Regions from separate parts of the Streptomyces sp. NPDC012637 genome, predicted to be linked through region 2. Evidence: riboswitches for the same ligand, from Rfam matches in the RefSeq annotation. Region 2 holds a riboswitch; the other holds the start of a gene.
What was found. Region 2 has a riboswitch for glycine ahead of gcvT (glycine cleavage system aminomethyltransferase GcvT). Riboswitches for the same ligand answer to the same signal wherever they lie in the genome.

Region 1: it holds a riboswitch for glycine, as region 2 does, so the genes downstream of both, gcvP (aminomethyl-transferring glycine dehydrogenase) here and gcvT (glycine cleavage system aminomethyltransferase GcvT) in region 2, are expected to answer to the same signal.

Annotation. Positions count from the first base shown of each region.
Region 1 is NZ_JBIBDS010000007.1:584,920-588,319, reverse strand. Features, by position in the region: gene ACFY8W_RS28435 (DNA polymerase IV) at 1-922, shown strand, start outside; gene ACFY8W_RS28430 (PRC-barrel domain-containing protein) at 956-1,381, opposite strand; glycine riboswitch at 1,445-1,543, shown strand; gene gcvP (aminomethyl-transferring glycine dehydrogenase) at 1,723-3,400, shown strand, end outside.
Region 2 is NZ_JBIBDS010000005.1:322,912-326,311, reverse strand. Features, by position in the region: gene ACFY8W_RS21810 (enhanced serine sensitivity protein SseB C-terminal domain-containing protein) at 1-632, opposite strand, end outside; gene ACFY8W_RS21805 (AAA family ATPase) at 763-1,455, opposite strand; glycine riboswitch at 1,608-1,719, shown strand; gene gcvT (glycine cleavage system aminomethyltransferase GcvT) at 1,879-3,018, shown strand; gene gcvH (glycine cleavage system protein GcvH) at 3,143-3,400, shown strand, end outside.

The sequences.
Region 1 (3,400 bases), on a different contig from region 2:
CGTGCTGATCGAGCCGGGCACGGAGCGGGAGCTGCTCGGGCCGCGTTCGGTGCGGATCATCCCGGGCGTCGGGCCGGCCACCGGTGAGCACCTGCGGCGGGCCGGGATCACGACGGTGGCCGAGGTGGTGGAGGCCGGCGAGGACGAGCTCGTACGGCTGCTCGGGAAGGCGCACGGGGCCTCGCTGTATCTGATGGCCCTCGGGCACGACGACCGGCCGGTGGTGGCCGAGCGGGACGCGAAGTCGGTGTCCGTCGAGGACACCTTCGACGTGGACCTGCACGACCGGCTGCGGATCCGGCTGGAGGTGGAGCGGCTCGCGGAGCGGTGCGTGGCGCGGCTGCGCGGATCCGGGCACTCGGGGCGGACGATCGTGCTGAAGGTGCGGCGTTACGACTTCTCGACGCTGACCCGTTCCGAGACGCTGCGCGGGCCCACGGACGACCCCGTGGTGGTGCGGGAGGCGGCGGCGCGGCTCCTCGACCTGGTGGACACGACCGGTGGCGTGCGGCTGCTCGGCGTCGGGGTGAGCGGCCTCGCGGACTACACGCAGGAGGATCTGTTCGCCCAGGCGGAGGCCCGGGCGGAAGCGGAGGCGCAGGCGGAGGCCGGTGCCGCCGACGGCGTGGGCGAGGAGCGGCGGACCGAGGACGGCGCGGTCGCCTCCTCGGTCGTCGCGGCCGCGCCTCCGACGGCCACGGAGCGGGTCGAGCGGCGCTGGGCCCCCGGGCTCGACGTCCGGCACGCCGTGCACGGGCCCGGGTGGGTGCAGGGCAGCGGCATCGGCCGGGTCACGGTCCGCTTCGAGGAGCCGACCTCGGCGCCCGGCCGCGTCCGCACCTTCTCGGTCGACGACCCGGAGCTCGAGCCCTCCGACCCGCTGCCCCTCGTCCCGGGCGGCGCGACGGGCGCGGCGGCGTAGTCCTGACGGGACGGGCGCGGCGGGAAGGGCGCGTCAGGACTCCTCCTGGCCCGCCAGACGGCCGAAGTCGCGGGGCGAGGTGTCCGGGGGCGGGGGCGGCAGGGCGAGGCTGTAGTGGCGGTAGAGCTGGAGTTCCTGTTCGGGGGAGAGGTGGCGGCCGACGCCGAAGTCGGGGGCGTCCTTGATGAGCGCGCGCTCGTACGGGATGTGGAGGCCGTCGCCCGCCAGCTCGCTCGGCTCCAGGGGGACGAACGCGTCCCGGCTGAACAGGCCGGTGCGGACGGCGGCCCACTCCGGGACGCCCGTCGCGTCGTCCAGGTACACCTCGTCCACGGTGCCGATCTTGTGTCCGTTCCGGTCGAACGCCTTGCGGCCGATCAGGCTGCGCGGATCGATGTCGGTCTGCACGGTCCCTCCAACTGGTCGCAACTGCTCTACAAGCACTACGAAAGTGCACATCTGGGATGTCGGCCACTTGAGCGATGGGAGAAGGAACGGCGCTGGTAGGCTGGCTGTGGCTGTGGACCCCGCGCGGGAGAGTCCTCCGGAGAAAGCTTTCGGAGGCGCCGAAGGAGCAAATCCTCCCCGGAATCTCTCAGGCACCCGTACCGCGCGGACGAGGTCACTCTGGAAAGCAGGGCGGGCGTCGACGGCATCCGCTCTCACCGACGGTGAAAGCCGGCCTGCCCTCAGGGCACGGCCGGTGAAGCTCTCAGGTTGAGATGACAGAGGGGGAGGCCGTCCGGGCACCCGCGCCGAGGTGCCCCTCGCAGGTCGTGACGACCAGGAGGCCCCCGTACATGACCGCCAACCGCATTCCGCTCTCCGAGCTCGAGCAGGGAATCCCCTTCGAGCAGCGGCACATCGGGCCCGACGCCGAGGCGCGGGCCAAGATGCTCGCCCAGGTCGGTTACGGCTCCCTCGACGAGCTCACGGCCGCCGCCGTGCCGGACGTCATCAAGAACGCCGAGGCGCTGGCCCTGCCGGGTGCCCGCACCGAGGCCGAGGTGCTGGCCGAGCTGCGCTCCCTCGCCGACCGCAACCAGGTCCTCGCCCCGATGATCGGTCTCGGCTACTACGGGACCTTCACCCCGCCGGTCATCCTGCGCAACGTCATGGAGAACCCGGCCTGGTACACGGCGTACACGCCGTACCAGCCGGAGATCTCGCAGGGCCGCCTGGAGGCGCTGCTCAACTTCCAGACCGTGGTCGCCGACCTCACCGGTCTGCCCACCTCCGGCGCGTCGCTGCTCGACGAGGGCACCGCCGCCGCCGAGGCCATGGCGCTGTCCCGCCGGGTCGGCAAGGTCAAGAACGGCGTCTTCCTGGTCGACGCCGACGCGCTGCCGCAGACGATCGCCGTCATCGAGACCCGCGCCGAGCCGACCGGTGTCGAGGTCGTCGTCGCCGACCTGTCCGCCGGCATCCCGGCCGAGGTCGCCGAGCGCGGTGTCTTCGGCGTGCTGATCCAGTACCCGGGCGCCTCCGGTGCCATCCGCGACATCAAGCCGGTCATCGACCAGGCCCACGAGCTCGGTGCGATCGTCACCGTCGCCGCCGACCTGCTCGCCCTGACGCTGCTGGCCTCGCCCGGCTCGCTCGGCGCGGACATCGCCGTCGGCACCACGCAGCGCTTCGGCGTCCCGATGGGCTTCGGCGGTCCGCACGCCGGCTACATGGCCGTCCAGGACAAGCACGCCCGCTCGCTGCCCGGCCGCCTCGTCGGCGTCTCCGTCGACGCCGACGGCAACAAGGCCTACCGCCTGGCCCTGCAGACCCGCGAGCAGCACATCCGCCGCGAGAAGGCCACCAGCAACATCTGTACGGCCCAGGTCCTGCTCGCCGTCATGGCCGGCATGTACGCCGTCTACCACGGCCCCGAGGGCCTGAAGGGCATCGCGCGGCGGACCCACCGCTACGCCGCGATCCTCGCCGCCGGTCTGCGGGCCGGAGGGGTCGAGCTGACCCAGGGCGCCTTCTTCGACACCCTCACCGCCCGCGTCCCGGGCCGCGCCGACGCCGTCGTCGCCGCCGCCCGCGAGGCCGGCGTGAACCTGTACCGCGTCGACGCCGACCAGGTGTCCGTGTCCTGCGACGAGACCACCACGCGGGCGAACCTCGCCGCCGTCTGGGCCGCCTTCGGCGTCGAGGCCGACATCGAGGCCCTGGACCCGGTCACCGAGGACGCGCTGCCCGTCGACGCGCTGCGCACCGACGCGTACCTGACCCACCCGGTCTTCCACGCGCACCGCTCCGAGACCGCGATGCTGCGCTACCTGCGCAAGCTGGCCGACCGCGACTACGCGCTCGACCGCGGCATGATCCCGCTCGGCTCCTGCACCATGAAGCTGAACGCGACCACCGAGATGGAGCCGGTGACCTGGCCCGAGTTCGGCCAGATCCACCCCTTCGCCCCGGTCGAGCAGGCGCAGGGCTACGTCACGCTCATCACCGAGCTCGAGGAGCGCCTCGCCGAGG
Region 2 (3,400 bases):
TCGACGCGGCCGAGGGCCCGGCCGAGGGCGTCGAGCGGGGCGTTCCGGTCGGCCTCGGGGCCGGTGAGCTGGACGCCGACGAAGAGGGCGGGTTCGGTGCCCTCGACGCTGGCGAGGGCCCGCCGTGCGGAGTGGACGACGCCGGTGGCCGCGAACTCGGCGGAGGCGGCGGCGAGGAAGTCGACCGGGTCGTCCTGCCAGTCGGGCTCGAAGAGGCGGACCCGGCCGCCGGTGGCGGGCCCGTCGAGGGCGGTGCGGCCGGCGCGGCAGAGTTCGGCGACGGCGGGCGGCGGCAGCGGGACGCCGACGGTGCCGCCGGGGTTCACGGCGATGCCGAGCTGCGGCGGCAGCCCGCGGGCGAAGTCGCGGGCCGGGGCGACGGTGTACGACATGTGCGCGCCGACGCAGGCGAGGAACTGCTGCTCGGAGCTGAAGACGGGCACGTAGGCGCCGCCCTCGATCTCCATGGTGGGCAGGTCGAGGTCGGTGCTGTCGGGTCCGCCGCCGTTGGGCAGCGGCACCCAGACGGGGCTGCGGCCGAGGACCTCGACGAGGCGCCCTCCGGCGGAGGGGCTGCCGAGGGAGGCGGCCAGTACTTCCTCGAGCTCATTGCCCGGCCACGTCACGTCCACGGTCCTCGTCGTCCCCTTTCCCGGCACTTCCCCGGCACCCGGCGCGGATCCGCCGGACAGGCCGTATGCACCTTAATGGCGCTCCGGCACCCCTGTGACCGGAAAGGACGCCCGAAGGGGCCGGAGTGGTTCACGCCACGTCGCGGAATCCGATCTTCCGCAGGGCGTCGGCGGCAGCGCGGTCGAGCAGGGTCACCGAGGCGCAGCCGGGCGGCAGCGCGCCCGCCTCGGCGGTGCGCACCAGACGGCCCACGGCGCGGCGGTGCCGGGCGAAGGCGTACGAGGAGACGCCGCGGCCGCGGTCCCGCTGGCCGGCCCGGGCGGTGTCCGGGTCGACGTCGAGCAGGATCAGGTGCAGGGCGGCGCCGCGCCTGCGGGCCTCGCGGGCGAGCCAGCCGCGCACCCAGGACTGGGTGCCGCAGTCGTGGACGATCACCCCGGCGCCGGTGCGCAGGGCGCGGCGCAGGCCCGCGTAGTGGGCGATCCGGGCGAGCGGGCGGTAGACGGCGTACGGCAGGAAGCGGGGCAGCCGGCCCTCCCAGCGCTCCCGGGTGTGCTGGGAGTCGACGGCGCGGCCCTCGGCGGCCCGGCTCATCAGCGTGGACTTCCCGGCGCCGGGGAGCCCGGAGACGACCACGACGTCACCGGTGGCGTAGGTGAGCACGCGGGGGCTGCGGCCCTCGCGCTCGCGAAGGTCGCGCAGCAGCCGCGCGCGGCGCCTGGTGCGGGCGCGCTCGCGTGTGCGGGCCCGGGCGACCGCCCGCTGCGGCGGTATCCCGGTGTTCGTGGCCGCGGCCGCGACACCGGTGCGCTGGATCGTCATCGCTTCTCCCCCTGTCGGGTCTGCGAAGACCCTTGCCCACGCAGTGTAAAGAGGCGGTAATGCGGCACAAGCGATTTGCCGCGCGGATCCGCCGTGCAATGATGGGCGCGCCACGCGCTCGCCCGAGCGCGCACAACCTCATACCGGCCGCTCGAATCCGCGCGGGAGAGTTCCGGTCGCCGGCGCAGTCGCGCCGCGTCGCCCGGGCGCCGAAGGAGCAAGTACCTCCCTTGAATCTCTCAGGCCCCGTACCGCGTGGATGAGGCAGATCTGAAAAGCGGGACGCCCTGTCGCGTCCCCACCCAAGGTGCAAGCCGAGGATGCCCTCGGTGAACCTCTCAGGTTCCATGACAGATGGGGAGGAACGTCCTCACCGTCTTGTCATGTCGTGCCCTGCACGCCCTGGGACCCGGGAGCCACCCGATGAGCACTGCCCCCCGTCTGACCGCCCTCGACGCGCTGCACCGTTCGCTGGGCGCGACCATGACCGACTTCGCGGGCTGGGACATGCCGCTGCGGTACGGCAGCGAGCGCGACGAGCACACCGCCGTCCGCACCAAGGCCGGCCTCTTCGACCTCTCCCACATGGGCGAGATCACCGTCACCGGGCCGCAGGCGGCGGAACTGCTCGACTTCGCCCTGGTGGGGAACATCTCCACGATCGGCGTCGGCCGTGCGCGCTACACGATGATCTGCCAGGAGGACGGCGGCATCCTCGACGACCTGATCGTCTACCGCCTCGGCGAGACGGAGGCCGCGTCTTCTCAGTACATGGTCGTCGCCAACGCCTCCAACGCCCAGGTCGTCCTGGACGCGCTGGTGGCCCGCTCCGGGGGATTCGACGCCGAGGTGCGCGACGACCGCGACGCGTACGCGCTGATCGCCGTCCAGGGCCCGGAGTCCCCCGGCATCCTGAAGCAGCTCACCGACGCCGACCTGGACGGCCTGAAGTACTACGCGGGCCTCCCGGGCACCGTCGCCGGTGTCCCCGCCCTCATCGCGCGCACCGGCTACACGGGCGAGGACGGCTTCGAGCTGTTCCTGAAGCCGGAGCACGCGGAGGGCGTGTGGCAGGCGCTCACCGAGGCGGGCCAGGACGTCGGCCTGATCCCCTGCGGCCTGTCCTGCCGCGACACGCTGCGCCTCGAGGCGGGCATGCCGCTGTACGGCCACGAGCTGACCACCGCGCTCACGCCCTTCGACGCGGGCCTCGGCCGGGTCGTGAAGTTCGAGAAGACCACGAACGAGGGCCGCTTCGTCGGCCGCGAGGCCCTGGAGAAGGCGGCCGAGCGCGCCGAGACCGCCCCGCCGCGCAAGCTGGTCGGCCTGGTCGCCGAGGGCCGCCGGGTGCCCCGCGCCGGGATGTCCGTGGTCGCGAACGGCGAGGTCGTCGGCGAGATCACCTCCGGCGCCCCGTCCCCGACCCTGGGCAAGCCGATCGCCATGGCGTACGTGGACGCGGCCTTCGCCGAGCCCGGCACGGAGGGCGTCGGCGTCGACATCCGCGGCGCGCACGAGCCGTACACGGTCGTGGCGCTGCCGTTCTACAAGCGCCAGAAGTGACCATGGGGCCGAGGCCCCGTCGGCGCCCGGACGCGAGCCGGACGTGACGCGTCCGTCTCAGTCCGCGTCTCACCCCGTAAGACCCACGTTCATCAGTACTCCCCCGATCCAGGAGAATCAGGTCATGAGCAACCCCCAGCAGCTGCGCTACAGCAAGGAGCACGAGTGGCTGTCGGCCGTCGAGGACGGCGTCGCCACGGTCGGCATCACCGAGCACGCGGCGAACGCGCTCGGCGACATCGTGTACGTCCAGCTCCCGGAGGTCGGTGCCACCGTCACCGCGGGCGAGGACTGTGGCGAGCTGGAGTCGACCAAGTCCGTCAGCGAGCTGTACTCCCCCGTGACCGGTGAGGTCGTCGCGGCCAACCAGGACGTCGTCGAC